3 regions of the Paenarthrobacter sp. 22069 genome follow, and region 2 is predicted to be linked to each of the others. Evidence: riboswitches for the same ligand, from Rfam matches in the RefSeq annotation. Region 2 holds a riboswitch; each other region holds the start of a gene.
The links. A riboswitch is a leader RNA that binds a small molecule or an ion and turns the genes downstream of it on or off. The one in region 2 is predicted to bind cyclic di-AMP.
Positions count from the first base shown of each region.

Region 1: another riboswitch for cyclic di-AMP. It lies ahead of ACTJK0_RS16345 (hypothetical protein); the one in region 2 lies ahead of ACTJK0_RS10580 (M23 family metallopeptidase).
Region 3: another riboswitch for cyclic di-AMP. It lies ahead of ACTJK0_RS09050 (LysM peptidoglycan-binding domain-containing protein); the one in region 2 lies ahead of ACTJK0_RS10580 (M23 family metallopeptidase).

Region 1 covers NZ_JBQEQF010000020.1:61,707-71,283, reverse strand. Annotated here, with positions in the region: gene ACTJK0_RS16385 (DUF222 domain-containing protein) at 1-531, shown strand, start outside; gene ACTJK0_RS16380 (dehydrogenase) at 773-1,813, shown strand; gene ACTJK0_RS16375 (6-pyruvoyl trahydropterin synthase family protein) at 1,817-2,212, shown strand; gene ACTJK0_RS16370 (glycosyltransferase family 4 protein) at 2,215-3,297, shown strand; gene ACTJK0_RS16365 (nucleoside deaminase) at 3,347-3,853, opposite strand; gene ACTJK0_RS16360 (phosphatase PAP2 family protein) at 3,910-4,713, shown strand; gene upp (uracil phosphoribosyltransferase) at 4,726-5,361, shown strand; gene ACTJK0_RS16350 (glyoxalase superfamily protein) at 5,407-5,796, shown strand; gene ACTJK0_RS16345 (hypothetical protein) at 5,870-6,580, opposite strand; cyclic di-AMP (ydaO/yuaA leader) riboswitch at 6,586-6,746, opposite strand; gene ACTJK0_RS16340 (ArnT family glycosyltransferase) at 6,886-9,012, opposite strand; gene ACTJK0_RS16335 (ArnT family glycosyltransferase) at 9,019-9,577, opposite strand, start outside.
Region 2 covers NZ_JBQEQF010000011.1:21,086-30,662, forward strand. Annotated here, with positions in the region: gene ACTJK0_RS10560 (cold-shock protein) at 87-470, shown strand; gene ACTJK0_RS10565 (DUF3027 domain-containing protein) at 477-1,019, shown strand; gene serC (phosphoserine transaminase) at 1,120-2,250, opposite strand; gene ACTJK0_RS10575 (metal-dependent transcriptional regulator) at 2,532-3,233, shown strand; cyclic di-AMP (ydaO/yuaA leader) riboswitch at 3,358-3,582, shown strand; gene ACTJK0_RS10580 (M23 family metallopeptidase) at 3,593-4,411, shown strand; cyclic di-AMP (ydaO/yuaA leader) riboswitch at 4,540-4,720, shown strand; gene ACTJK0_RS10585 (C40 family peptidase) at 4,791-5,474, shown strand; gene ACTJK0_RS10590 (NlpC/P60 family protein) at 5,636-6,403, shown strand; gene ACTJK0_RS10595 (HNH endonuclease) at 6,673-7,173, shown strand; gene mobA (molybdenum cofactor guanylyltransferase) at 7,239-7,949, shown strand; gene ACTJK0_RS10605 (DUF6457 domain-containing protein) at 7,946-8,239, shown strand; gene ACTJK0_RS10610 (molybdopterin molybdotransferase MoeA) at 8,236-9,577, shown strand, end outside.
Region 3 covers NZ_JBQEQF010000009.1:27,406-36,982, forward strand. Annotated here, with positions in the region: gene ACTJK0_RS09050 (LysM peptidoglycan-binding domain-containing protein) at 1-738, opposite strand, end outside; cyclic di-AMP (ydaO/yuaA leader) riboswitch at 742-913, opposite strand; gene ACTJK0_RS09055 (lytic transglycosylase domain-containing protein) at 1,165-2,550, shown strand; gene ACTJK0_RS09060 (TraR/DksA C4-type zinc finger protein) at 2,572-2,931, shown strand; gene ACTJK0_RS09065 (DNA alkylation repair protein) at 2,928-3,482, shown strand; gene ACTJK0_RS09070 (DUF1810 domain-containing protein) at 3,479-3,940, shown strand; gene ACTJK0_RS09075 (glucose 1-dehydrogenase) at 3,976-4,869, opposite strand; gene ACTJK0_RS09080 (metallophosphoesterase family protein) at 5,019-5,525, opposite strand; gene ACTJK0_RS09085 (DUF1918 domain-containing protein) at 5,600-5,791, shown strand; gene ACTJK0_RS09090 (NUDIX domain-containing protein) at 5,834-6,349, shown strand; gene ACTJK0_RS09095 (glycosyltransferase) at 6,837-8,618, shown strand; gene ACTJK0_RS09100 (endonuclease/exonuclease/phosphatase family protein) at 8,623-9,300, opposite strand; gene ACTJK0_RS09105 (thioesterase family protein) at 9,459-9,577, shown strand, end outside.

The sequences.
Region 1 (9,577 bases), on a different contig from region 2:
CCGGTCCCGGCGTCGATGGCGCGGCGGCTCGTCGCGGACGGTGCCGGTTCGTTCTACCGGGTGTTGGTGGACCCGCGGGACGGGGCTCCGTTGGAAATCGGCAGGACCAGCTACCGGGTCACGAAAGCGATGCGGGCCTGGCTGAGGATGCGGGACGGCAAGTGCCCATTCCCGGGCTGCAGCAACAACTCCCTGGATAACGATGCCGACCACATCCTCGCCCGGGCCAAAGGCGGCACTACCGGGACCAGGAACCTGGGACAGCCCTGCCCGAAACACCACAAACTCCGCCACAGTACAGGCTGGAAACCCACCCCCGCGACCAAGAACGAACCACCCGGCTGGACCTCACCCACCGGCCGCCACTACCAAAGCGAACACCAGGACTGGGAACCATCACAATGGCCACGGCTGGTACTGGAACCAAGGCTGTCTGAAGGGAGCGTGGCCGTTTCCGTGGACCTGGCCAGGGTGGGCTTCTCCCCGGGGGAGGAATGGCTCGAACGCATCCTCCACCCGCCCTCGGCGTGAGAGGCCCGGCCTCCCTCCGCTTGAGGTACCGCATCATCTGCCTGAGCAGTCCAGACTCAATCCGTATGAGATGAACCCGCCCCTCCGCTTGACGGGTGCGCGCTCAATCCCAACGGCTCTCATGCCCCTCCCAATGCCCTCGCGCATCCCCGTGCACCGAAGGGCAACCGCTGCAGGATAGAGGGCCACGCGCCGTCGGACTTTCGCCGTCCCCGCACGTCCGGCTAGATTCGTCAGCAAGATGACAAATTCACAGAATCCGATCCACGCCACCGCATACTGGACCACCGCCAAGGAACACGGCGAGCTCAGGGCTGAGGAGGTTCCCGCACCAGGGCCGGGCGAGGCCTTGGTGCGTGCCTTGTACTCCGGGATCAGCAAGGGCACCGAGATGGTGGTCCACGCGGGGGCCGTGCCGCCCCGGGTAGCGGAGGCTATGCGGGCTCCCCACCAGGAAGGGCAGTTTCCGGGGCCCGTAAAGTTCGGGTACCTCTCGGTGGGAGTCGTGGAGGACGGACCCGCGGAATGGAAAGGCCAGCGCGTCTTCTGCTTGAACCCCCACCAGGACCTCTACGTAGTTCCCGTGGACTCCTTGACCAGGATCCCCGACGATGTCCCCTCCCGCCGGGCCGTCCTCACCGGCACCGTGGAAACCGCGGTCAACGCGCTGTGGGAAGCCGGGCCGCGGCTGGGGGACCGGATCGCCGTCGTGGGCGCCGGCCTGGTGGGCGGCATGGTCGCCACCCTGCTGGGCAAATTCCCGCTGCAGCGACTGCAGCTGGTGGACCTCGATCCCGGGAGGAAACAGCTCGCAGACACGCTGGGAGTGGACTTCGCGCACCCGGACAACGCGCTGGCCGACTGCGACATCGTGTTCCACTGCTCTGCATCCCAGGAAGGCCTGGAACGCAGCCTGCAGCTCGTGGGCGATGAAGGCGACGTCATCGAGATGTCCTGGTACGCCAACCGCGAGGTCACCGTCCCGCTGGGAGAGGACTTCCACGCCAGGCGGCTGTCCATTCGGGCAAGCCAGGTGGGCACGGTGGCACGCGCCCGCCGGCACCGCCGGACCAACGCCGACCGCCTGGACCTCGCCATATCGCTGCTCAAGGACCCCGTCTTCGAAGCGTTCCTGACCGGTTCCTCCCGGTTCGAGGACCTCCCGGACGTGGTGCAAAGCCTGGCGGACGGCAGCCTGGCTGCCCTTTGCCACGTGGTGGAGTACCCGGCCACCAGTCCCGCAGCCAGCCCAGCCACCCCCAACCCGGAAAACTTGAGGTAACCCATGTTCAGCCTGACCGTCCGCCGCCACTTCATGATCGCCCACAGCCTTCCCCGGGAAGCGTTTGGTCCAGCCCAGGGACTGCATGGGGCAACCTTCGTGGCCGAAGTTGCCTTCCGCCGTCGCGCACTGAACAACGACGCAATCGTCCTGGATATCGGGGCCGCCGGCACCATCATCGAGGAAGTGCTGGCAGGCCTGAACTACCGGAACCTGGACGAACACCCCGATTTCCAGGGTAAACTCAGCACCACCGAAGCCCTCGCCGAGTACGTCGCCCAGCAGGTGGGCACCCGGATCAAGGACACCGACGACGGCCGGGAACTCGCAGGAATTGACGTCACCTTACGCGAGAATCCGGACGCCTGGGCCACCTATTCCCTGGACCTCACCGCCTAGCCATGCGCCCCATCCGGCTGCTGGTCCCCGGCAACATTCACCACAGCTCCGGCGGGAACGTCTATAACGCCCGTCTGGTGGCTGGCCTGCAGTCCCATGGTTGCGAGGTTGAGGTCGTTGCCGTTGAGGGAAGCTGGCCGGAGGCCGGTGCCGCGGAACGACGCCGGCTGGGCAGCCTTCTTGGGGCGTGGGAACCGGAAGCGGGGCCCGGCCGGCCAGTGGTCATCGTGGACGGGCTGGTGGCGGTGGGTGCCCCCGATGAACTGGAACTCGCGGACAAAGCGGGGCGGGAAACATGGGTCCTGGTGCATATGCCCGTGCCGGAGAGCTCCGGAACAGCAGCTCTTGCCAGCGAAGCCCGGGCACTCCGGGCAGCAACAGGAGTGATCTGCACCAGTACCTGGGCCGCTGCAAAGCTTGCGCACCGTGGGCTGCCGAAGCCCGGAGTCGCCCTTCCCGGCGTTACTCCCGCTCCCCAAGCCGAAGGTTCCATACCCCTGCACCTCATCGTGGTGGCGGCGCTGCTGCCGAATAAGGACCAGCTGCTCGCAGTCGAGGCCCTGGCCAAGGTGCAGGATCTTCCATGGTCTGCGTCCCTAGTAGGCTCGGACCTGGCCGACCCGGACTACGCGCAGGAGGTGCGTGGCGCCATCGCGGCCCACGGGCTCGAGCAGCGCGTGCGGCTCACGGGGGAACTCACCGGCGACCCCCTCGAAGCCGAATGGGCGCGGGCAAACCTCAGCCTCCTCGTCTCCCGGCAGGAGGCCTTTGGCATGGCTGTTACCGAATCCCTTGCCCACGGTGTCCCGGTCCTGGTCCGTGAAGGGACAGGTGCGGTGGAGGCTCTTTCCTTGGCCAGCCTGGTGTCGGCCGACGGCGGGCCCCGGCTCCCCGGCGCGGCGCTGCCCCTTCCCGAGGGAGGGCGGGAGAGCCCCGGCCGGCTGGCCGGCGTCCTCCGCCGCTGGCTTGAGGATCCGGGCACCAGGGAGGCCTGGCATGCGGCGGCCCTGGACGCCCGGCCACGGCTGCCGGACTGGAACAGCACCGCGAGGCAGGTCCTGGCCATGCTGGGGGAGCGCGACTGACCGCGGTTCCGGGAGACGCGCCACGCTCCGGCTCCAGGAGCTTCGCAGCTCAGATCGTGCTGCGGTGCCCCGCGAAAAACTCGCGCAGCAACGAGCCGCACTCCTCACCCCGGACGCCGGGGTATACCTCAACCCAGTGATTGAGCCGCCGTTCACGGAGGATGTCGAACACAGAGCCGGCGGCGCCTGCCTTTTCGTCCCAGGCCCCGAAGACCACCCGCGGGATCCGGGCCAGCACAATCGCCCCAGCACACATGGCACAGGGTTCCAGGGTGACCACCAAGGTGCAGTCGGACAACCGCCAGCCATCGCCGGCGCCGCCCTCCAGCCTGGCCAGCTCCTGCAACCGCCGGGCCGCCTCCCGGATGGCCACCACCTCGGCGTGGGCCGTGGGGTCGCCCAGTTCCTCGCGCTGGTTGCGGCCGGAACCCAGCACACCGCCGTCGGGCCCTATCACCACGGCCCCGATCGGCACGTCCTCCGTTGTCAGCGCCCGCCGGGCCTCCGCAAGGGCAAGGCCCATCCAGGCATGGTATTTCTTTTCCGGCAAGGGCATGGCTCAATGATAGTTTCGAGGGATATTCAGGTTACTTACCGACGCCGGGAGGCACCATGGACACTCTTCGGGACCGCATAAGTATTTGGTTCAAACCCTATGCGGCGCTGGTCCTCACTATCCTGGTGGGCGGCGTCGTCATCGTGTCGCTGGCGCTGCTCGGTGCGGAAGTCTACGACAACGTGGTGGACTCCGCCGGTCTGGCCAACATGGACAAGCCTGCCCTGGCCTTCGCCGAAAGCCTGCGCAGCCCGGCGCTCGATGCCTTCGTCACCGGCTTCACCAACATCGGCGGCGGCATCGGCATGCCCATCCTGGCCAGCATCCTCACCGCCTGGCTGACCTACCTCAGCAGGAACTGGCGGCCGCTGGTCCTGATCGGCGGGGCAGCAGCAGCGTCGATCACGGCCACCACGTTCGGCAAGAAGCTGGTGGGCCGCACCCGCCCGGACCACGCGGACGCTGTTCCCCCGTTCGAGGACTCGCCATCCTTCCCCAGCGGCCACACCCTGAACACCACGGTGGTCATCAGCCTGGTGGTGTACCTCATCTGCCTCCAGTTCCACACCATGCGGGTCCGCGTCGCTGCCATTACGGCCGGCACCATCTTCATCATCGCCATGGGCCTGAGCCGCGTCTTCCTGGGGCACCACTGGCTGACGGACGTCATGGCAGGGTGGCTTCTGGGCCTCACCTGGGTCGGTGTGGTGATTATGGCCCACCGGCTGTTCCACCTTGTCCGCAGGCGGGAGCACGCCGGTGCCGCGCCGTCGTTCGACCGTCCGATCGTGCGCGATGTCGTCGCCGAGGAAGTGCACGAGCACGGAAGCTCCGGACCCGGGAAGGGCAGCGCCGGATGATAGTTTTGGGGGATGCGTACTCTCGTTGTTGACCACCCCCTGGTCGCCCACAAGCTCACCGTCCTGCGGGACAAGAACACGCCGTCTCCTGTCTTCCGGCAGCTGACGGAAGAGCTGGTGACCCTGCTGGCCTATGAGGCCACCCGGGAAGTCCGCACCGAGCCCGTCACCATCGAAACGCCCGTCAGCACCACCATCGGCACCGCATTCACCAAACCCACCCCGCTGGTTGTCCCCATCCTCCGCGCCGGGCTGGGGATGCTGGAGGGCATGACCAAGCTGGTCCCCACCGCTGAAGTGGGCTTCCTGGGCATGGCGCGGGACGAGGAAACGCTGGACATCATCACCTACGCGGAGCGCCTCCCTGAGGACCTGACCGGCCGCCAGGTCTTCGTCCTGGACCCCATGCTGGCAACGGGCGGCACCCTGCGCGAGGCCATCAAGTTCCTCTTCAAGCGCGGCGCGTCCGACGTCACCTGCATCTGCCTGCTCGCCGCGCCGGAAGGCCTTGCCAGGCTGGAGGAGGAGCTGTCCGGGGCCAATGTGCACATTGTCCTGGCCTCCATCGACGAGAAACTCAACGAAAAGTCCTATATCGTTCCTGGCCTTGGCGACGCCGGCGACCGCCTCTACGGCATCGCAGGGTAGTTATTCACCCTTTTTCAAACGGTTTCCTGCCGCTAGCCTGAGCGGATGGACTGGAAACTCGAGCTCGTGTTTGTCCCCGTATCCGACGTCGACCGGGCCAAGGACTTCTACGTCAACAAGGTTGGCTTCAACGCCGACTATGACGAGCGGCCCTCGGACTCCATCCGCTTCGTGCAGTTGACGCCGCCAGGCTCCGCCTGCTCCATCTGCATCGGCGAAGGACTCATGGACGCCCCGCCAGGCTCCGGATCCAACCTCCAGATGGTGGTCAATGACATCAAGGCCGCCCACGATTTTTTGAAGAACAACGGCGTGGACGTCAGCGACATCGACGTGCAGGACTGGGGCCACTTCGTCCATTTCGCCGATCCAGACGGAAACAGGTGGTCAGTGCAGTACATTCCGTGGCGGAATGAGGGGCAGGCCAACCCTTAAAGCAAGCCGCGGACCGCATCATGTGAGGCGGCCCGCGGCTTGCGCTGCAGTTCCCCGTTGCGGGGTGACCTGCTTAGTACCAGTTGTGTGCCAAGTGGAAGTCCAGGGCACCGCAGGGCGACTGGTAGCTCTTCTTGATGTAGTCCAGGCCCCAGTTGATCTGCGTGCGGTAGTTGGTGAGGTAGTCCGCACCGGCGCTCGCCATCTTCTCCGCGGGCAGGGACTGGACGATCCCGTAGGCCCCGCTGCTGGCGTTGGTGGCGGTGGTGGTCCAGTCTGATTCCTTGGTCCAGAGCGTCTGCAGGCATTGCATCTGATCCGGGCCCCAGCCGAAGGAGGCCAGCTGGCCGGCGGCGTACGCCTGGGCGCCGGCGGGGTCGTTAATTGCGACGGCGGGAGCCGGCTCCGGTGCCGGGGCGGGCTCGGGTGCCGGGGCGGGTGCGGGAGCCGCGGGCGCCGGTGCGGGCGCTGCCGGGGCCGGTTCTGCTGCCTGCGGCGCGACCGTAATGGCTGCCGGGGCGGGGGTGGCTGCCGGGTTGGAACGGATCTCGCTCTTCTCAATGCTCATTTGGGAGTCGGCCGCTGCCGTGGAAGTGTTGGACTCGGTCGATGACACTGGAGTCATGCTGCTGGTGGCCTGACCTGCCGCGCCTACCCCCACCAGCACGGCGCACGATGCTGCGAGAATTCCCGCGCGCTGGCCCAGGGTGGTTTTCTTGGCCTGCTTGGCGGCCCGGTGTTTAGCCTTGGCCTGCAGGCGTGCTTCTGCCGTGTTTTTGGACATGATTGATCGCCTCTCACACCTGCGGAGTTAGCTGTCGGGTTCGGATGAGGGCATCCGGCCGTACGGAAAGAACACGTACTGGCTTAACCCCAAGGGCATGCATTGCCCGGGACGGTGGGTCCCCCGCCTCTGCCGTAGCTCAATCGGAATCCGGGGAAGCGGCAGAGCTTGGCGTCAACCCGGGATATGCGGCCCGAACGGGGACCGCACCCAATCGACGGTACAGGAATGAAACGCGAAAGTCACATTTAGGTAACGGAAGTCACGGCCGCAGCGCGTCGAATTGCTCCAGGTTTCAGTTCGGATCAGGCGGCGAGTTGGTAGACCGTGGTCCCGCCGATGCTTTGCGCGGCGAAGTTTTCGGCTACCCACTGTGCAATCCGGGTGGCAGCGTCTGAGCCGGTGCTGGACCGCATGGTTGCGCCGGCAATGAAGTAGTGGATCTTCCCCTTCGACACCAGCTCCTGGAACTGCTCAAGGGTGGGGGAGGGATCGGTGCCGTTGAAGCCGCCGATCGCCATCACGGGGAGTTCCGTTGCCAGTTGGTAACCGGCCGCATTATTGGAACCCACCACCGCCGCGGCCCAGGTGTACCCCGCTGCACCGTTCTTCAGCGCTGCCACCAGGTCTGCCGACGGGGTGGGGGCGCCGAGAAGACCACCCATAGCGCCACCTCCACCGCCGCCACGTCCGGCGGCCCCGCCAGCTCCGCCCTGGCCCTGGCCTTGTCCGGCCTGACCGCCGAACTGCCGGGCACTGCCGCCCGTGCCGGGCCCACCGGCCCTGTTGCCGGCGAACCCGCCCGGGCCGCCGAATGCTGTCGCCGGACCGGCGCTGACAATGGCCCCGCTGTGGGCCGTCGCCGCAGTGGAGATGGAGAACGCCAGCGGTCCGGCGAGCGATGCCGCAATGGCGAGCGCCGCCGTCGTCCGCTGCACTGCTGCCGTCCACCGGGCCGCCGTCGTCCACGGGGCCGCCGTCGTCCACTGCGTGGAGCGCAGGCGAAGAAGCCTGCCCAGTCCAACCCCGGCCGCGGCCGCCAAGCCCGCTGCCAGGACCAGCCCGCGTAGCCAGGGACCGTAGGCGGTGGTTGTGCCCAGCAGCTGGAACGCCATGACTGCCGCCGCTGCTGTGGCTGAAGACAGGGCAATGGCCGCGGCCGGCTGGTGCCGGTGCTGCCACAGGAGAACTCCGCCCAACCCTGCAAGCCCGGCTATGCCGGGTGCCAGTGCCACCGCGTAGTAGGGGTGGATGATGCCGGACATGAAGCTGAACACCAGGCCGGTCACCAGTACCCACGAGCCCCAGATGATGACGCTGGCGCGCACCATGTCGGTCCGCGGGGCCCGCCGGCCCACCCAGAGAAGGCCAGCGGCTAGGATCAGGGCGGACGGCAGGAGCCATGCGATCTGGCCGCCGAACTCGCTGCTGAACATCCGCAGCAGCCCCGGAACGCCCCAGCCATTGCCGCCGCCCACGCTGCCTGTTTCGTCGCCGGTCAGCCGGCCCAGGCCGTTGTAGCCCAGCGTCAGCTCCAGGATGGAGTTGTTTTGTGAGCCGCCGATGTAGGGGCGCACGCTGGCCGGTGTCAGCTCCACCGCCAGGAGCCACCATCCGGCGGAAGCCGCCATCGCGGCACTGGTGCCAGCGAGCCAGAGCAGGCGCCGCCCCATCCTGCCCCGGGCCGCTACCAGGAACGCCAGGGCAAAGCCGGGAACCACCAGCAGCACCTGCAACTGCTTGGCCAGGAACCCGAAGCCAAGAAATACCCCCGCCAGCACAAGCCACCCCAGCCGTTCATCCTGGATGGCACGGAGGACCGCGTAGGCGGCCGCCGTCATGAGCAGCACCAGCAGGGCGTCCGGGTTGTTGAACCGGAACATCAGCGTGGCCACGGGGGTGAGGGCAAGGACCGCGGCGGCCAGCAGCCCGGCCCGATGCGCGAGCTTTGCGTCACCGGTGGCCGGTACTGCCGCCCGCCGGACGGCGAGGTAGAGCAGCCAGACCGCGCCGACCCCCATCAGCGCTTCGGGCACAAGGATGCTCCAGGAATTCAGCCCGAAGAGCCGGACGGACAACCCCGTGATCCACAGCGACGCCGGCGGCTTGTCCACCGTGATGGAGTTTGCGGCATCGGAGGAACCGAAGAACCAGGCTGTCCAGTCCTGCGATCCGGCCTGGGCTGCCGCCGAGTAGAACGCATTGGCCCAGCCGGACGCCCCCAGGTTCCAGAGGTACAGCACGGCCGTGCCCGCCAGGACTGCTGCCAGTTCCAGCCGCTGCGCGAGGGCAGGTCGGGGCCGCCGGACGCCAGAGCCGTCCTTTCCGCTCCCCCTGGCGGTACGGGTTGTTTCGGCTGCCTGTCCCGGACGGGACGGCACAAGGCTGGTGGCGGTGCGTCGATATGTGGTGCTGGTGAAGCGGCCGGCCATGGCGTCCTACTTGGTGAGTTGGTACACGGTGGAGTTGCCCACCGTCTGGGCCTGGAAGTTGGCCTGGACCCAGGCAACCACCTCCGAGTTGCCGCCCCGGCCGCCCCGGCCGCCCATGCCGCCGCCCATCCCTCCGCCGCCTTCGATGAAGTAACTGATCTCGCCCTTGGCGACCATGTCCTGGAACTCGGCGAGCGTGGGGTAGGGGTCACCGCCATTCCAGCCGCCCAGCGCGATGACGCTGGTGTTCGAGGCAAGTTCCAGGCCGGCTGCCTGACTGGCGCCCGAGACGATGGCGGACCATTTCGTGGTGGTGGAGGAGAGCAGCGTGGTCACGGCGGCGTCGGCGGTACCTTCACCGGGACCGCCTGCTCCGCCGGCACCGGGACCACCAGCACCGCCGGGAAGGCCATTGGCAGGGACGAAGCCTTCTGCACCGGCAGCAGCGTCCGCGGCGGCGTCCCTGCCGTCTGTGCGGTCACCGCGGAGTCCTGCGGCCCGGCTGCCGAAGCCGCCGGCTGACAACCCCGCCGGCCCCGACGTCGGAATGGAACCCGAATGTGCC
Region 2 (9,577 bases):
CGGCCATACCTTGAACCCGCACAACACTGCGGATGCGGTGGCCGCGGGCCGTGTCTCGAGACAGCAGAACGAAGAAGGTTGATTACGTGCCTACCGGCAAGGTCAAGTGGTATGACAAGGACAAGGGCTTTGGGTTCCTCGCGGGCGAAGACGGCCAGGAGGTCTTCCTGCCCAAGTCGTCACTGCCCGAGGGTGTGACAGAGCTCAAGGCCGGCACCCGCGTGGAGTTCGGCGTGGCGGACGGCCGCAAAGGCGCCCAGGCCCTGGGCCTGCGGGTGCTGGACAAGACCCCCTCCATTGCCAAGGCAAAGCGCCCCAGCGCAAAGGACCTCGCCCCGCTGGTACAGGACCTCGTGACCGTGCTGGACAACCTGTCCGGCACCCTGTCCAAAGGCAAGTACCCGGACGGCAACAAGGGCAAGGCCATTGCTGCCGCGCTGCGCAAGGTTGCCGACGAGCTGGACGTTTAAGCGCCCATGAGCCCCCAATCTGAACAGCCAGGCGCGCCGGTGCAGGAGCAGGCTGCCAAGACCCTGCCCAAGCGCAAGGCAGGCGTGCCCGTTTGGCGTACGGGCAAGCCCGACGCTTTCCTGGCCGCGGCGGTGGAGACTGCACGGACCGCGGTGGAGAGCATTACGCCCGCCGCCACCATCGGGGTGCACCTGGCAGCCAGGAGCGAGGGCGACCGGCTGGTCACGCACCTGTTCGAGTCGCGGCTGCCCGGTTACGCGGGGTGGCAGTGGTATGCGGTACTGACCCGCAACTCGCGCTCCAAAGTGGTCACGGTGAACGAGCTCGGCCTGTTGCCGTCAGAGGATTCCATCCTGGCCCCCGAGTGGGTGCCGTGGGCCGAACGCGTCCGCCCCGAGGATGAGCAGCAGGACTCCGAAGCTGACGCCCGGGAAACAGGCGTCGCGGAAGTGGACGGTGAGGTTGCGGCGGAAGTGGCGGGGGACGCCCAGGCTTCTGAGCAGGCGGAGGAGCCGAAGGACGACGACGGCCCGCAAGCTGGAGTCTGACCGCACCTTCGCCGGGGAAACCGGCCACGGCCAGCGGAACCAACGAAAACGGCGCCGACCGGGACAAACCCGGGCGGCGCCGTCGTACGTTAAGGCCTGCCTACTTGCGCAGCTCGCCCACCACGTAATCGATGCTGGACAGCAGGGCCGAGACGTCGCTGGGCTCGATGGCCACGAAAGTGGCAATCCGCAGCTGGTTGCGGCCCAGCTTCCGGTAAGGTTCGGTGTCCACGATGCCGTTGGCGCGCAGGACCTTGGCCACTGTTGCGGCGTCAACCGACTCATCGAAGTCGATGGTGGCAATGACGTTGGAGCGTTCCTCCGGCTTCGCCACGAACGGGGTGGCGAACGCGGACGCGTCGGCCCAGCTGTAGATGCGTCCGGCGGAGTCGGCGGTCCGCTTGGAGGCGAAGTCCAGGCCGCCGTTGGAGTTCAGCCACTGGACCTGGGAATCCAGGGTTACCAGGGTGGACAGCGACGGAGTGTTGTACGTCTGGTTCAGGCGGGAATTGTCGATGGCGGTCTGGAGGTCCAGGAAGTCCGGAATCCAGCGGCCGCTTTCCTTGACCCGCGCTGCACGCTCAATGGCGGCGGGGGAGAAGAGGCCCAGCCAAAGGCCGCCGTCGGAGGCGAAGTTCTTCTGCGGGGCGAAGTAGTAGACGTCGCTTTGGGCAACATCGACGTCCAGCCCGCCGGCTGCCGATGTCGCATCCACCAGGACCAGCGCGCCCTCGTCGGCTCCGGAAACCCGCTGCACCGGCGCGGCCACGCCCGTTGACGTCTCATTCTGGGGCCAGGCGTACACGTCCACCCCGGCCTCGGCCTGTGCTGCCGGCCGGGTGCCCGGCTCCGATTTGATGATCGAGGAAGCTTCAAGGAAGGGCGCCTTGTTGGTGGCCGCGGCAAACTTGGACCCGAACTCGCCAAAGGACAAGTGCTGGGCTTTCTTCTCCACCAGCCCGAAGCTGGCGATGTCCCAGAACGCGGTGGAGCCTCCCACGCCCAGGACTACCTCGTAGCCTTCGGGAGCGCGGAAGAACTGGCTGAGCCCTTCCCGGACTGAGCCCACCAGGTTCTTGACCGGTGCCTGCCGGTGGGACGTGCCCAGGATGGTTCTGGATGCTGCTGCCAGGGCATCGATCTGCTCCTGCCGGACCTTGGACGGACCGGCCCCGAACCGCCCGTCCTTGGGCAGGAGGTCGGCAGGGATCGTGATGCTGGTGTCGCTCACAGGGGCTCCAATTCGGCGGGGACGAAAGCTTTGGTCCGGACGGGCGGGTCGTGGGTGGCCGGCAGCCGGTGACGGGCTGCAATACAGGCCGTCCCCATTCTGCCTGAACTGCTGTGCAGGCGGGAGTTGGGGGCGTCAAAGTCCAGACATTGAGACGGGCGGGGAACGCCGCGGCTATTCGGACTAAGTCAAAATAGGCTAAGCTTGCCCCCGAACTACCTCGCGGGAAGAGGCGATACGGTGGGACAACGCAAGGTACTGCGCTCGAGGAGCTGAGCTGGATGACGGATCTGATCGACACTACGGAGATGTACCTCAGGACCATCCTGGAGCTTGAGGAAGAAAACATCGTCGCCCTGCGGGCCCGTATCGCCGAGCGTCTGCGCCACTCCGGCCCCACTGTTTCCCAGACCATCGGAAGGATGGAGCGCGACGGGCTGGTTATCGTCTCGGGTGACAGGCATCTGGAACTTACGGACACGGGCCGCAAGCGCGCCACCGAGGTCATGCGCAAGCACCGGCTGGCCGAACGCCTTCTCGCCGACGTGATTGGGCTGGACTGGGCTTACGTCCACGACGAAGCCTGCCGTTGGGAGCACGTCATGAGCGAACGGGTGGAGCGGCGCATCTACGAGCTGCTGGACCATCCCACGGAGTCGCCGTACGGCAACCCCATTCCCGGCCTGGCAGACCTGGGCGGGCAGCCAGGTCCCGGCTTCGCTGACGGCGCCATCAGCCTGGTGGAAGCCATGAAGAACTATGGACCGGCCTCGGGTGTCACCGTTGTCCGGCTTGCGGAGCCCATCCAGGTTGAACCGGAACTGTTGGCCCAGCTCGACGAAGGGGGGATCCGCCCCGGCGCCGCAGCGGCACTGGAGCGTGTGGGTGATTACATCTCCGTTCGGGTCCCCGGGATCGAAGGTGCACTCGAGTTGCCGCCCGAAGTGGCCGCGCACGTCTTCGTTGCTGTTGCCCGTTCCTGAACGCCCGCTGCATATCTTAATCAGCGGTTTCGGCCAAAGATAACGGAATTGTTACCTAGGGTCTTAAGCCCCTATAGTAGAAGCGATCGTTGATACTTAAGCGTTACCTGACCCGGAGCCGAGCTCTGCCAGCGGGCCAGGTGCATGAGTCGTTACTGGCAGAGGCGGGGGAACCACAAACGGCAGCGGGGGACTGCCTTGGGGTGAAGTCCGTCAGCAGCATGCCTCTCCAGTGAAGGATTCTTCCGGGAATACCCCTGTGCAGAAGCTTGCCCATGACGGGCCGGGTCTTTGAACTCTCTGACCCGAATCCGACAGCTAACTCCGCAGGCTTTTCCAGAGAGGAACCCTTCTTGACCATGCAGACCTCCCGGGGCCGCCGCCGCGCGGACGGCCCTCCCGCGCCCCGGGGTGCCGAGGATGTCGCAGCGGAGCGCCCCCGCGACCTGCACCGCGACTCGCTCCGCCGCCGGGGTCCCTTCCGGCAGATGACGGACTTCGCCGCCGCAAGTGGCATCGGCCAGAAGGCTGGCATAGCCCTCGCCGCCACTGGCCTGGTGCTGACGGTGACCGTGCCTGCAACCGGCCCTGTGATGGCAACTGACGCCGGTGGGAATACGCCCATGGCCGCCTCCGCGGTCAGCCCGCAGCCGCAGATTTCTGCGGATATTGGCGCGCAGATCGACTTTAGCCGTTCCGCCGTGGTCACCAAGGCGGACCCCGACGGCAAGCTGAAACAGCTCCTCAGTGCCCAGTCGGCCGGATCGGTGACCCGCGCGGCTTCTGCCGGCACCCTGGCAGCGCCGTTGGCCACCCTCACCACCGCTTCCCCTTTCGGCTACCGGGTAAGCCCGATCACCGGTGGTACGGGTGACTTCCACCGGGGGCAGGACTTCGTCGCGCAGTGCGGCACGTCTGTCCTGGCGGCGGCCACGGGAACCGTTACCTTCGCCGGCTGGCACCAGTTCGGTGGCGGGAACCGGGTGGTCATCGACCATGGAAATGGCCTGGAGACTACTTACAACCACCTCTCATCCTTCAACGTCAAGGTTGGCCAGACAGTCTCCCGCGGGGACGTTGTGGCACTCAGCGGCACCACCGGCGCCTCCACGGGCTGCCACCTGCACTTCGAGGTGCAGGTCAACGGCGAAGTGGTCGATCCGATGGGCTGGCTGTAACCAAATGACTGCGCACTCTCAGATCCTCGTAACCCGTCGTGACCTGAATGTGACATTGAAGCAAAACTGCTGTACCGTCTAACTCGCGTCAACTTTTCCGAAGTTGACGCTCTTGAGTGGATTGCCTAACTCTGCCACCGCTCAAGGTCCGTTCGCATTTCATCGTCTGGCAGGGGCGGGGGAACCAATTTTGGCCTTCATTCCAGGAGGCCTTGGGGTTAAGTCACGAGCTTTTTTAGGAAAGCACTGTGGCCGGGTGACTCCCATCCGAATCCGACAGCTCACCTCGCAGGCATTGGGAGAGGCTACCTTCGTGTCTTCACGCCATCATTCTGCGCGCCACCGTGCGCAAACGGTTCGCACCAACCCCCTGGATGCCATGTCCAAGGCTGTAAGTGCCAATGCCGGGACCGTGGGCCGCCAGGCTGCCGTTGTGGCAGCTGCATCGGGCCTCATCCTGAGCATGGGCCTGCCCGCGACGGCTGCTGACACCACTGCTGGTGTTTCTGCATCCACTGAGTCCGGCTCCGCCCAGACCGCCCTGGCTGTCACCGCTGCCCCCACGGCGACGGTCTCCTTCGAGCGTCCCGTCGTCAAGACCACCGCTGCACCCAAGGTGGAAGCGGTCCGCACCCAGTCCACCGATTCGGCCAACCCCGCCGCGGCAACCCAGGGTGGGTCGACCGCTGCCAAGACGGCTGAGACTGTCTCCGCCGTGTCTTCTGCGGCCACTTCCGGGATTGCAGCCATTGCCTACACCGGCATCGGCCACTCCTATGTCTGGGGCGGCACCAGCCCCGTTACGGGCTGGGACTGCTCCGGATTCGTCCAGTGGGTTTACGCGCAGGCCGGCATCAGCATCCCCCGCACCAACGCGTGGAGCATCATGACTCCCACCTCCACCCCGCAGCCGGGTGACCTGGTCGTCCAGAACGGTGGCGCACACGTTGGCATCTACGTCGGCAACGGCATGATGATCAGCGCGCTGAACCCGTCGCAGGGCACGCTGCTCCACTCCCCGGCAGCTACCGGTTCATCCTCGTACTACCACTACGGCAACTAGTTCTTGGGCTTCACGCTCCAAGGGCTATTTCTTTGCCCAAAGCTTTTTCGCTAGATCACATCCCCGTTCGGGATGCGCCGGCGTACCCCCAAGATGCCGGCGCGTCCAACCTTCCCTGCCTGCCTACAAGCGGTCCAGGGGAAATACGAAAGAGAGAACTGATGACGACACGTGCTACCGCGCGCCACCGTGCCGAGGTCACCAAAACCAACTCGATCGCTGTCATTGCCAAGGCGGTCAGCGACAACGCCGGCGGCATGGGCCGCCAGGCGGCAGTTATCGCGGCTGCCTCCGGCCTGGTCCTGACCAGCGGCATCGCCGCCAACGCTGCCGACGCCAACGTCAAGCGGGACTCCGCTCCGGCGTCCGCGCTGGAAGTTGAATCCGCCATCGACGCTCCGATCTCCGCAGCGTCCACCATTGCCATCAGCTACGAAAAGCCCGCCGTGACCACTACGCCGGCTCCCGTGGCCGAGCCTGAGCCCCAGGTCGAGGTCCAGGAAGCTGCTCCCGTGGCCCAGCCCGTTGCTGTTCCCAAGGTCACGGCCAAGGTTGCCACCGTCGCCGCTCCCGCTGCCCCCGCCGCGCAGGCATCAGCCAGCGGTAAGGGTGCTGCGATCCTTTCCGCCGCTTACGCCCAGCTGGGCGTGCACCAGGACTGCACCATGCTGGTGACGAACGCCCTGGCCGCTGTCGGCATCCACTTCCATGACTGGCCTGCCGGCTACCTGTCACTGGGTGAAACCGTGCCCATGTCCCAGGCCCAGCCCGGTGACCTGCTGTACTACGCTGATGGCGGCGGCGGCATGGCCCACATCGCTGTTTACGCCGGAAACGGCATGGCCGTTCACGGCGGCTTCAACGGCAATGACACCGTGGTCTTCAGCGCCAATGTCGGCTCCGGACCGGTGGCCATCCGCGTCAGGTAGGCATTTTTCGTGCCGGCCTGATCCAGTGCCGCCCGCGAATTGCTGCAAAGGGACCCCCGCCACCAGGCGGGGGTCCCTTGCGCTTTAAGGGAGTTTCGGGCGGGGCCCTTGCCTTTTCCCCGTCTCCGGCAGGGACTGGGCTCCGCGGCGGCGATTACCTGATTCTGCACTTCTTTGTTTACTCTTGTGATGTCGATCCATAGCCCGGACATGCCGAGGGCAGCCGGCCCTCGTGCCCCTGACGGGTGCGGCCGTGAAGAGGTAAGTGCATGCGCACTCTCGTTCTGAATGCTGGATATGAACCGCTGGCGGTTGTGACTTTCCGCCGGGCGCTGGTGCTTGTGCTCGCGGGCAAGGCGAGCGTGGTGGCCGAGGGTGACGACCCCGTGGTGGGCCCCACTGACGTGCTGGGCCGCCCGTCCGTGATTCTCCTGAACCGCTACATCAGGCCCCGGTACAACCACTCCACCGCGGTCAGCCGCCGCGGAGTGCTACGGCGCGATGGGCATAAATGTGCATATTGCGGCAAGGCGGCACACACCATCGACCACGTGCACCCCAAATCGCGGGGCGGCGCCGATTCGTGGGAAAACCTGGTGGCCGCCTGCCTGCGGTGCAACAACGTCAAAGGCGACCATACTCCCGGGGAAATGGGTTGGACCCTGCGTTTTGTGCCGGAGCCGCCGCACGGAACCATCTGGCAGATCAAGGAACTCGAGAAGCCCACGCCTGCCTGGGATCCCTTCCTTCTTCCGGAACGCGCTGCCTGACCAGCCCGGCCTGTGCCGCCGCCGGCTGTGGCGCTTCCGGCCGTGCCGGTCGCTAGGCTGGGGTCATGCAAGCGAACACGTTGGCGTTTGATGCCCTGATCCTGGCCGGCGGCCGGTCCTCACGGCTGGGAGGGGTGCCCAAGCAAACCCTCGTCTTCAGCGGCCAGACCCTCCTGGAGCGGGCGCTTGCCGCTGCGTCCGGGGCGCGGCTCACTGTCGTTGTTGGGGACCCTGGCGCGCCTGGCGAAGCCCCAGCGGAGTTGCCGGGGGTTATGCAGCCGGCCGCGGTGCTCTCCTGCCGGGAAGAGCCGCCGTTCTCGGGTCCCGCCGCTGCCATCGCTGCCGGCCTTGATACCTTGGCGAAAAATGGTGGTGGTTCGCCCCTCACATTGGTCCTGGCCTGTGACATGCCGCTGGCGTCGGAGGCAGTGGCTGCTCTCCAGCGCGCCCTGGCCGACACCCCTGGGGCAGTCGTCGGGGAGCGCAGCGTCATGGCATCCGCCGAAGACGGCAGGCCGCAGCCCCTGGCTGCTTTTTACAGCACAGCCGAGTTAACACATGCCTGCCGGGAACTCGCCGCCCGGAACGCACTGGTCAACGGCTCTGTCCGGGCGCTCCTTGCTAATCTGGACGTGCAGCTTGTCACAGTCCCCGCCGGCTCCACCTCCGATGTGGATACCTGGGATGACGCTGCCGCGCTGGGGATGGCCGCCGGAAACCAGCGCGGAAGCCAGGACCGGCGGACGGGCGACACTAACGTGGGAGGCAATTCGTGAAAAGCCAGGACGAAACGCTTGAAGAGTGGTGCCGGGCCCTGCTCCAGGCGTACAAGCTGGAGAATGTCCAGATCGACGTCAACGCGGTGCTCTCCCTTGCCGGCGTTGCCGCCCACTCCGTGGTCCGGCCGGCCGCGCCGCTCACCACGTTCATTGCAGGCTTCGCCGCGGGTCTGGCCGCCGCCCCGGGCAGGGAGATCGATCCTGCATCCATGGACGCGGCACTGGCCGTCGCCCGGTCCCTGGCACAGAACTACGGCACTGAAGCCGCCGGGGCTCCCGGCGAATGACAGCGGAACCCCGCAGTGATCCCCACGCACCGCCGGGCAGCGAAGGAGAGGTGCTGACGGCCCGAACGCCGCAGGACAACGCCGGACACACTGACGTGGTGGGCACGACCGGCACATCCGCAGCCGAACAATCCGATTCTGACGTGGACGAACCTGGCCATTCTGCCGGCGGCCAGGGCGATGCAGGGCATCACCATGGAGCCCATACCTGGTCAGAGGCTCGTCAGGTGGCGTATGACGCCGCAGCTCCCATCCCGTCCGGGCCAGTGGCGCTCCGGCTGGCGTTGGGCCGGAAACTTGACCGGGACATCCTGGCTCTTCAGGACATGCCGCACTATGCATCCTCGGCCATGGATGGTTGGGTGGTCAATGGAAGCGGCCCGTGGATCCCGGTGGAGCCGGGTGTCCGGCTGGCACCGCACCAGGCCAGTCCCATTGCCACCGGTGGACTAATTCCTCCCGGCGGCAAGGCCGTCCTGCGCACGGAAAGTGCCGTCCTTGGCCGGGACGATGAGGGGCTCGCTGTCCTGATGACCGGAGGCAAAGCCCGTCCCGGGGAACCCCGCGCGGGCGAGCACATCAGGAAGGCGGGGGAGGAGGCCCTGGAAGGGGACATCCTGGTACAGGCAGGGGTGGAGCTCAACCCGGCACATCTGGCACTGGCGGCACTGGCCGGCCACGACGAAGTGCAGGTCCAGGGCAAACCCGTGGTGCGGCTGGTGCTGACGGGGTCCGAGGTGGTGGAACAGGGCAGGCCCGCGCCGGGCCAGGTGCGGGACACGTTCGGACCGCAGTTGCCGGACGTCGTCGCCATGCTGGGTGGAATCCCCGGCGGTCAGCAGAGAATTGGCGACTCCTACGCCGAGTGGCTCGCGGCACTGGAAGACGTTCTCCCCGACGAGCCGGACGCACCCGACCTGCCGGCCGACGTCGTCATTACCACTGGCGGCACCGGGCGCTCGGGAACAGACCACCTCCGGCGTGCGGTAGCCGAACTGGGCGGCCGGCTCATCATCGACGGCGTGGCCATGCGCCCGGGCCATCCCGCAGTCCTGGCCGAACTTCCGGATGGCCGGTTTGTCCTGGGGCTTCCCGGCAACCCGCTGGCGGCCATGATGGCGCTCTCCACCGTGGGTGCTCCCTTGCTTGCCGCCCTGGGGCATGGGGCCATGCCGCCGGTGCATGAGGTGCCGTGCGGAACAATGATCGAACCCGACCCCGGCCGGACCCGGCTCATGCCCTTCCGGTTGCTCTACGGCATGGCGTCCCCGGCGCAGCATACGGGCCCGGGAATGATGCGCGGACTGGCCGCCGCCGATGGCGTGCTGGTGGTGCCCC
Region 3 (9,577 bases), on a different contig from region 2:
GCCGGCGTAAACGCCCACGTGGCCGGAGGTAATGATGAGGTCACCGGGGGCCGGAGCGCCTACCACCGTTCCGTACTGGAAGAACTGGGTGGGCGCGAGGTCGCCGACGGTCTTGCCAACGGAACGCAGCGCCTTCTCAACCATGGCAGTGCAGTCCTGGTTCACGCCGACCTGGCTGTAGGCGGATGCCAGGATGGCTGCGCCGGTTCCGGTGCCCGTGGTGGCCGAAGCGTAGGACATGTTCATGCCGGTGTTCGTCGGTGCCGTGGCTGCGGCAGTCTGGACGGGTGCCGGTGCCGGTGCCGGTGCCTGGGCAGGAGCAGGAGCAGCCGTGTAGCCTGCGCCGGGGATCTGGATCTGGTCGCCCGGGTAGATGATCGAGGACAGACCCAGGCCGTTGGCCGCAAGGAGGTCGTTCAGGCCGACGCCGTAGGCGGACGCAATGGCGCCGAGGGTGTCACCGGAAACAACGGTGTGCACGCTTCCCGTGGCAGCCGCGGGGGCTGCAGCGGGCGCGGAGTATGCCTGGACGCTGCTGTTATCAGTGGTGTCCGCTCCGGTCACACCGGCGTGGGCCGGGGCGCCAACGCCGAATGCAATGCCGGATGCCGCAGCAACGGCGAGCGCAGGGCGGCCCAGCGAGCGGGCCTGGGACTTGGCTGTGACGGCGAGGCCCTCGAGCACAATGGAGCGGGCCGGGGTCGCGCGGTGACGGGCAGTGGTGGAAATTTTTGACACGGTTGATCGCCTCTCCCATGCCTGCGGGGTGAGCTGTCGGGTTCGGGCTGGAGATACCCGGCCGGAAGCACCCCGTGACGTACGGAGACACTATCGACTTAACCCCAAGGCCACACACGTGGCCGTGGAAACTTGGTTCCCCCGTCCCTGCCAGCTGGAGCGGTTGTGTCCCATGATCAGCGGCAGGGCTCGGCATACTGATGGGAATGTCCCGACTGAGAGGGACACCAGAAGACCATAACCCGCGCTCCCGCTAATTGTCACATTTGGGTAACATACGAGGTGGTCCTCTCGGATTCCGCCACCGAATGGATCCGGACAGCCTTTTCCGGGCTGACCTTGGCTGACGTCCCGGAAAGGCCAGCGATAACAATCCCGAAACGGACCCCTGCCTGCAGGCCCCGGCGAAGGGTAGGCTTCGGGACTATGCCCCTGTTCGTGATCAATCCCCGGCGCCGGTTGACCGGGGTCCTGCTGGCCCTGGCGGTGGCATCCTTCCCGCTGCCGGCCACTGCGGATGATCCCGCCCCGCCCGCCGGCTACCCCTCCTGGGCTGACGTGCACGCGGCGCAGTCATCGGAAGCCGCGAAGGCAGCCGAAATCACCACCATTACAGGCCTCCTGGACGGACTGCAGCAGCAGACGGAAGCCGCCGGGGACGCCGCCGTCCGGTCGGCGGCCGAATACGCCGTCGCCCAGGCCGGACTCGACTCCGCGACGCTGAGGCTGGAAGCCCTGACCGCGCAGGCAGCGCGGGCCAACGATGAACTGGCCAGGCGCCGGAAAGACATTGGTGCCCTTGCCGCGCAGTCCTACAAGACCGGGGGCACCAACGCGGGTTTCTTCGTGGCACTGGACGCCCTCGGCACCAACAGCGTGCAGGGACTGAACCTGGTCAAGCTGGTCGGTGACAAGACTGCCGCGCTGGTGGAAAAAGCGGGGGCCGCCGGCAGGGTCGCCGCCGCCCTCACGGAACAGGAAAGGGCTGCCAGGAGCGAGCGGGAGCGGCTGTCGGCGGAGGCCAAAGCAAAACTGGATTCTGCCCGCTCAGCGCGTGACGCGCTCGGCCGGCAGGTCGCCCAGGAACAGCAGCACAGCGAGGAGCTGACGGCGCAGCTGGCTGCACTGAAGGGGACGACGGCGGCCCTTGAGGGGGAGTACCGGCAGGGCCAGGCGGCGTTGGCCGCCTACGGGCAGGCGCAGGAGGCCAGGCGTGCTGCAGCCGGGGAACAGGCCCGCAGGCAGGCGGCCGCCGCGGCCGCTGCTGCGCGGCTGCCCGCACCCGCCGAACCTGCGGCACCCTTCGGAACCCCGGCCCTTCCCAGCACTCCCATACAGCAAAATCCCGTACAGCAAAGTCCCGTTCAGCCAAATCCGGCGCCGCCGGATCCCGTGCAGGCCGCCGCTCCCGCCGACAATCCGGCCGCTCCTGCTCCTGGTACCCCGCCCGTGGCACCCGCCCCGCCCGCCGTCGTCGTGCCTTCCGTTCCCGGTGGGGCCGTGAATGACCCGGCCGGGGCGAAAAGCTACGCTTCCGGACGGCTCGCCGCCTTCGGCTGGGGCCAGGACCAGTTCCTTTGCCTCGCCCAGCTCTGGACCAGGGAATCGGGGTGGCTGACCACCGCCACAAACCCTTATTCAGGCGCCTACGGAATACCCCAGGCCCTGCCGCCGGGAAAGTATTCCAGCGCCGGCAGCGATTGGCTGACCAGCTACCGCACCCAGATCGAGTGGGGCCTCGGCTACATCCGCGACCGCTACGGCTCCCCGTGCGCCGCCTGGAACCACTCCGTGTCCCTGAACTGGTACTGACTGACGCGCTAGGCTTTCCCCATGCCAGATTTCGAACGGTTCCGTGCGCTGCTCGAAGATGAGCGGGCACGGCGCATGGCACTGCTGCCCGCGCTGCGGGCCGACATTGACGCGGCAAACTCGGCACGCCGCGACTCCAACGTCGACGATGAGCATGACCCCGAAGGCTCCACCATCGCCTTCGAACTATCGCAGGCCTCGGCGCTCCTGAAGCAAAGCTCCGCCGGACTGGACGAGGTGGAAGCTGCCCTGGCCCGGCTCGCCGGAGGTACCTACGGCATCTGTGCTGCGTGCGGGGAACCCATCGCCGAGGGCCGGCTCGAAGCGCGGCCCTGGACGCCGTTCTGCATCCTCCACGCCTCCACGGGGCGCGGACGATGACGGGCCCTGCGGAGACAGTGTCCGCCGCGGCGGAATTCATCGACCGGACCCTCCAGAACGAAGGTGCCTGGTACCGTGCGGACGAAGTGGCGCACCGGCTGGGCGGGCGCCTTGCCTCCTACGGTTCCTCCATCGGGGCAGTCCGTGGCACGGTCCGCGATGCCCTGCGGAAGTTCAAGGACCTTGACCATGACGACACCGTGATGCTGGCCTCCGCCCTGTGGGGCCAGCCGCGGCCGGGCGGCCGGCCCGTTTTCGAACGCCGCCTGGCCGCCGTGGTGCTGCTGCAGTCGCGCGTTCGGCTGCTCCGGCACTCGGACCTGACCCGGCTGGAGGGTCTCCTTCGGTCCGCGCAGGCGGCGGATCTGACAGCGCCGCTCCTCGCCGATGTGCTGGCGCCCATGCTGGCAGGGCTGGGGGAGCGGGAGCAGCAACGGGCATCCGTTGTCCTGGCGAGGTGGCGGGAAGACCCGGACCCGCAGTTGCAGGCTGCCGCTGCATCCCTTGAGGAAGACTTGTCCCTTTTGAATGCATCCAGGAGAACCCCATGAATGATCAGTTTGGCCTTGACCGCTTTGTCGCCGCCCAGAACAGCGGCGGAACCTATGAGCAGGCGCTGGGGGAGCTCCAGGTGGGCAGGAAGTCCGGGCACTGGATGTGGTTCATCTTCCCGCAGATTGCCGGGCTCGGGCAGAGTGAGACCTCACGCCGGTATGCCATTTCCTCGCTTGCCGAGGCCCGTGCTTACCTGGACCACGAGGTTCTCGGTCCGCGGCTGCTCGAATGTGCCATGGTCCTGGCGAACCATGCCGACCAGTCTGCACAGGACGTCTTCGGCGGCATCGACGCCAAAAAGCTCCGCTCGTCCATGACACTGTTTCTCCGGGCTGCACCCGGAGAAACAGTGTTCAAAACGGTACTGGCCCAATTCTTCGGCGGCGAGCCCGACCCCGCTACGGACCGGCTCCTGGCAGACCAGGATGCGTCCGGCCAGGACGCCGACCGCTGAGGGCGTTCGCCGCCGGCGGTTCCCGGGAGCGGAAGCTATGGGGTGGGGCTGCCGCCATTGACGTTCAGTGTTTCGCCCACCACGTAGCTGGACTCGGGTGAGGCCAGGAAGACATAGGCGGGGGCGAGCTCGGCGGGTTGGCCCGCCCGGCCCAGGGGAGTGGACTGGCCGAACTCGGGCAGCTGCTCCTTGGGCTGGCCGCTGCTGACCTGCAGGGGCGTCCAGATAGGGCCGGGAGCCACGGCGTTCACCCGGATGCCTTTGGGGGCCAGCTGCTGGGCCAGGCCCTTGGTGAAGTTGTTGATGCTGGCCTTGGTGGTGGCGTAGTCCACCAGGGTCGGGGAGGGGTTGTAGGCCTGGATGGATGTGGTGTTGATGATGGTGGAGCCCGCCGGCATGTGCGGCACGGCGGCCTTCGTCACCCAGAACATGGCGTAGACGTTGGTCTTCAGGGTGTGGTCGAACTGCTCGTCCGTGATGTCCTGCAGGTCTTCCTGGGCCACCTGCTTTCCGGCATTGTTGACCAGGATGTCCACGCCGCCCAGGACGGCCACCGCGGTGTCCACCAGGTCCCGGCAGGCTGCGGAGTCCTTAAGGTCGCCCGGGACCTTGACGGCCTTCCGGCCGGCCGCTTCGATGATGCCCGCGATACGTGAGGCGTCCTCCTCTTCCTGGGGCAGGTAGGAAAGCACGACGTCGGCACCCTCCCGTGCGAAGGCGATGGCCGTTGCCGCACCAATCCCCGAGTCGGCGCCGGTCACGATGGCCCGGCGGCCGTCCAGCCGCCCCGTGCCCCGGTACGTCTCCTCGCCGAGGTCGGCCTTGGGCTCAAGTTCGGCATCCAGGCCGGGCTCAGGCTGGTGTTGTTTGGGTGGGGAGATCTTTTCGTACGCAGTGACGGGGTTGCGGAAAGTGTACTGGTCAGTCATGGCGGTCCTCCTGTTCGTGCGGAGTCCTGGCCGGTTCACTGCCCGGACTCCGGGAAACTGCGGCTGCCCACCGGCAACAGCAAAAGCTAAGCATGCTTACGTTTCCCAGCCTAGGCATAGATTCCCCGCCCTGCCAAGCCCGGGCGGAGTCAGCTGCGGCCGACCTCCACCAAGGTGACCCGGAACAGCTGCCCGGCGTCGAGCACCGCCTCCATGTACGTGCAGGCCGGCTGGCGGCGGCGGTCCGTGGGCGACCCCGGATTCAGCAGCCTCAGTCCCCGGGGTGAGGTGGTGTCCCAGGGGATGTGGCTGTGGCCGAACACCAGCACATCCGCGGACGGGTACAGCGCCTCGCACCGCAGTTCCCGGCCCTTCGCCTGGCCTGTCTCGTGGACCATTGCAAAGCGGACGCCCCCGAGCGTTGCGGTGGCCGTTTCCGGCAGCCGCCGCCGCAGTTCCGGACTGTCATTGTTGCCGTAAACACCCAACAGCCGCCTGCTCCGGCGTTCGAATTCGTCCAGCAGGGCCGCCTCCACCCAGTCCCCGGCGTGGAACACCACGTCAGCCTTTTCGACGGCGGCCCACACCTGCGCAGGCAGGGTTTTGGCGCGCTTGGGCACGTGCGTATCGGCGATGAGGACCAGGTTCAACGGCATACCGGAATCCTGCCACGGCGCCCCTGTTCCATGCCCGCCCGGAGTCGTAATCTGGGGGCTTGGAGGTGATTGCCATGGAGGCAGCCCAAGGAGACCGCATCGTGGTCCATGGGAGGAACGTGGGGTCTTCGGACCGGCATGGAGTGATCCTGGAAGTCCGTGGCGAGGGCGGACACCCGCCCTACGTTGTCCGCTTCGACGACGGACACGAGACAGTCATGTACCCCGGCGGCGATTTCACCGTCGACCACGGACACGACACCTGACGCAGGACGGCATCCTGCCGCCCGACCTGTCAGACTGGATTAATGGATCACCCACTGTCCTCCAGCATGTCCTCCACGCCACCGCCGCGCACCGGTCCCCGGGACCCCGGCGACGCCTGGGTGGAAGGCGACCGCGGCCGGTACTGGGGCAGGTTCGGCGCGGCCGGAGTCCTGGCCTACGACCCCACCAAGGGGGTGCTCCTGCAGCACCGTGCCGTCTGGAGCCACAACGGCGGCACGTGGGGCCTGCCCGGCGGTGCACTCCACGAGGGCGAGGAAGCGGTTGAGGGCGCCCTCCGGGAGGCCTACGAGGAAGCCGCCGTCCCGCCAGAGAGCGTGGAAGTGCTGTTCACGTCGGTGCTGGACCATGGCTACTGGTCCTACACCACGGTGGTGGTGCGGGTGCAGGAATCCTTCGAGCCCGTCATCAGCGATCCTGAAAGCATCGCGCTGCTCTGGATTCCAGTGGCTGAAGTGGACTCTTTGGAGCTGCATCCCGGCTTCGCTGCATCCTGGCCGGACCTGATGGCAAGGCTGGACGCCGAAGAATCCTGGTAGCCAGGCCTTTCCCGGAAAGGTCTCACGGACGCTGCACTGATGGGCTGACTCCCTTCGGGAAGCAGTTCCGCACGGAAGAACCCCAGCTGGCTGCCCACAAAACAGGGTAAGTCCGGGCGCGAAATTAGGTACCCACTACTGGTGCCCGCCGCATGACCAGCCCGTATGCTCCAGGCTACGGCGATGTCGTGGCTGCTGGGATGCCGGACAGGTGACAGGACAACCGCCGCAGCAGCCTTGGCGCGCCGCATGCCGGGGCCCTGACCCATTGGCCGAACATGAGTCCGCGTAATACAGCAAGGTTGGTGAGCCAGTTGCCTCTTCCTCTCCTGTCACCTGTTGCAGCATTAGGGCACGACGGCGGACTGCCGGGCAAAGAGCCGTCAACGATCCATGTCCGGGCCACCGAAACGCGACATCAGGCTTCCGGCGACTTCCCGAATGAGGCATACGGGCAACGGGTGTGCAGCCTCCTGGTGCAGGCCCTGTGAGCGCCGCGGTCGATGCACCCCGGCGCAACCAGGGGAGGGTGCGGCTGCGCGACCTGGGGTTCGCGCTGGCTGGCCTCGTTTCGTTGCTGCTCGTTGCAGGGGCGGCCTCCACCGTGGCGGTACCGGTCACCAGCGACCTGGGCCTCGTTGCGGTGCTGCCCTACCCCTACTGGATAGGGCTCGTGCTCGTTAATGTCACCTTCGTCGCGGCGCTGCGGGGGAAAGCCGGCGGGCCTGCAGGACGGGCAGTGATGATGTGGCTCCTCGCAGTGCTCGTGCTTGAACTGTTTGGAACAGCGGCCTTTGTTACCGATGTACCGCGGGGCGAAGTCGCGTTCCGGCATCTGGGTATCGCCGACGCCCTCTCGAGCACCCAGGTGATAGATCCGGACATTGATGCCTACTTCAACTGGCCGGGCTACTTTGCCCTGCTGGCGACGATCATTAAGGCCACAGGCCTTGCGCCGGCAAGCGTAGCGCTCTGGGCTCCCGTGGTTAACGTGGGATTGTGGCTCGCCGCCCTGGGGGTCCTGACGCGGTTCCTGACGGCTGATCCCCGCCGCCTCTGGCTTGTACTCTGGCTCTTCTGCCTCGGTAACTGGCAGGACCAGGACTATCTGTCGCCCCAGGCCTTTGCCTTCTTCCTGTACCTCGTGGTGATCGCCCTGCTCCTCGGCCCGTTGGCCGCGCGGCCCGGCACGTTCCGCGGCTTCCGGGCCGCCAACCTTGCGGTGTGGTGGCGCGGCCGGTCCCCCTCCGAGCACCGGCCACAGCATCGGGTCAGTGCGTTAGTGGCCACCCTCCTGCTGGTCACCGTCATCTGCGCAAGCCACCAGCTGACGCCCTTCATGATGCTCATTGCCGTGATGGCCCTCTGCCTCACCGGGCGCGTCTGGACCGGCCGGCTGCCCCTGATCACCGCCGTGATCCTTGCGCTCTGGCTGGTCTATCCGGCCAGTGCTTATCTCATCGGACACCCGCCGCTTGAGGACGCAGGACTGCAGGGGGCCGTTGCGGCGAATGTCGTTGACCGCGTGACGGGAACTCCAGGCCATTCGCTTGTGGTCAAGGTCCGCATGGTCCTGACCCTCGTGCTGTGGGCCCTCGCTGCGGCAGGGGCGCTGCGGGACTGGCGCAGGAAGCGCCTTGACATCCGGGTGGTCCTGCTGGCGGTTACCCCGATCCTGCTCTTCCCGATGCAGTCCTATGGCGGGGAAATGCTCATCCGCGTCTCATTGTTCGCGCTGCCCTTCGTCGCCCTGCAGGCGTCTTCGATCCTGCTGCCCAAGGAGGGCAGCCGCGGCCTTCCCCTCCGCACCATGGCGGCCCTCGTTCCCACCTTCCTGGTGCTTTCCCTGCTGATCGAGACCAGCAGGTTCGGGAATACGAAATTCGACATATTCACGGGCAGCGAAATGGCCGCGGTGGCTGAAGTTGAGCGGATGGCGCCCCACGGCGCGGCCATCATCTCCGCTGCCCACCCCACGCCGTGGCGAAGCGACGCCTACCTGGAACACCGGTACCGGACCATGGATGACCTGTGCCGGCGGAACCTGTCAGCGGCAAGCTGCGGCCCGATCTTCTACAACTACGGCCGGCACAACCCTGCCGGCGCCTTCGTGCTGCTCATGCGGTCCACAGAGGCGAGCCTCGAACTCCAGGGCCAGACCACCGAGCGCAACTCCGCCCAGATGGAGGACTGGTTAAAGTCCCAGCCAGGTGTGCAACTCGTGTTCAGCAACGCCGACGCACGAATCTACCGGCTGCCCACGCCATGAGCTCCTAGTAGCCCTCACCGTACTCGGCCGTGACCAGGATGGGCAGGTGGTCCGAGTTGCCGCGCGGGAGTGTTTCGACACTGGCGATGTCCAAGCCCAGTGAGGTGGCAAAATCGAAGTGGCCCTTGAATACCTTGTAGCGGGTGTAGGTGCGCCTGTTGCTCAGCGACAGGGCATACCCCGAGTTCTTCATGTGCATGTCCAGGTTCTTGGTGAAGAACGGATAGTTGAAGTCGCCCACCATCAGGGTCATCAGGCCCTTGCCCATGCTCAGCAGCTCGGCATGGGCTGCGTGGATCTGCTTGCGCCGCAGCGAGTTCGATGCCGTCAGCGGGGCGGCGTGGAACGAGCCGATCACCAATTCGTGCTGGGTTTCGTTGTCCATGACCCGCGTGCCAATCAGGCGTTCGTGCGCCGGTGCCAGCACCCGGTCGTGCATCGATTTCTTCAGTGCAAAGGACTGCGTATCCAGCGCTGTGAACCGGCTGGTGCGGTAATAGATGGCAAGCCCCAGCCGGTTGCCTTTCGTGGCATCGGCCAGGTGCAGGGGCCCCAGGGTCTCGGGAAGGTCGCTGGAATCCACCTCCTGCAGGCACAGCGCATCGATGTCGTGGTTCCGTGCCAGGGCGAGGAGCTCGCCGCTGGCCGTGTGCTTGCGGAGGTTGTAGCTGATGACGCGCATAAAACACCTCGTTCGAGGTTGCTGACAGGACCAGTTCCTGAGTCTAGCCCGATCGCCCCCCGCAGCCTCCAACATTTCATCAGCCGCCGCAGCGCGCCGTCCCCGGCTGGCGGGATAGAGTTAGTGGCAATTCACTGACTTTCCGTAAGGGGCCAGCCTTGACTGCAGACCTGCCCGAGCTCGCCGAAGGCAACTTCTATTACCAGGACCTTGGCGGTGGCCGCTTCCGGTCCACCATCCATGCCCAGGGGGCCTGGAACGTTCACGAACAGCACAT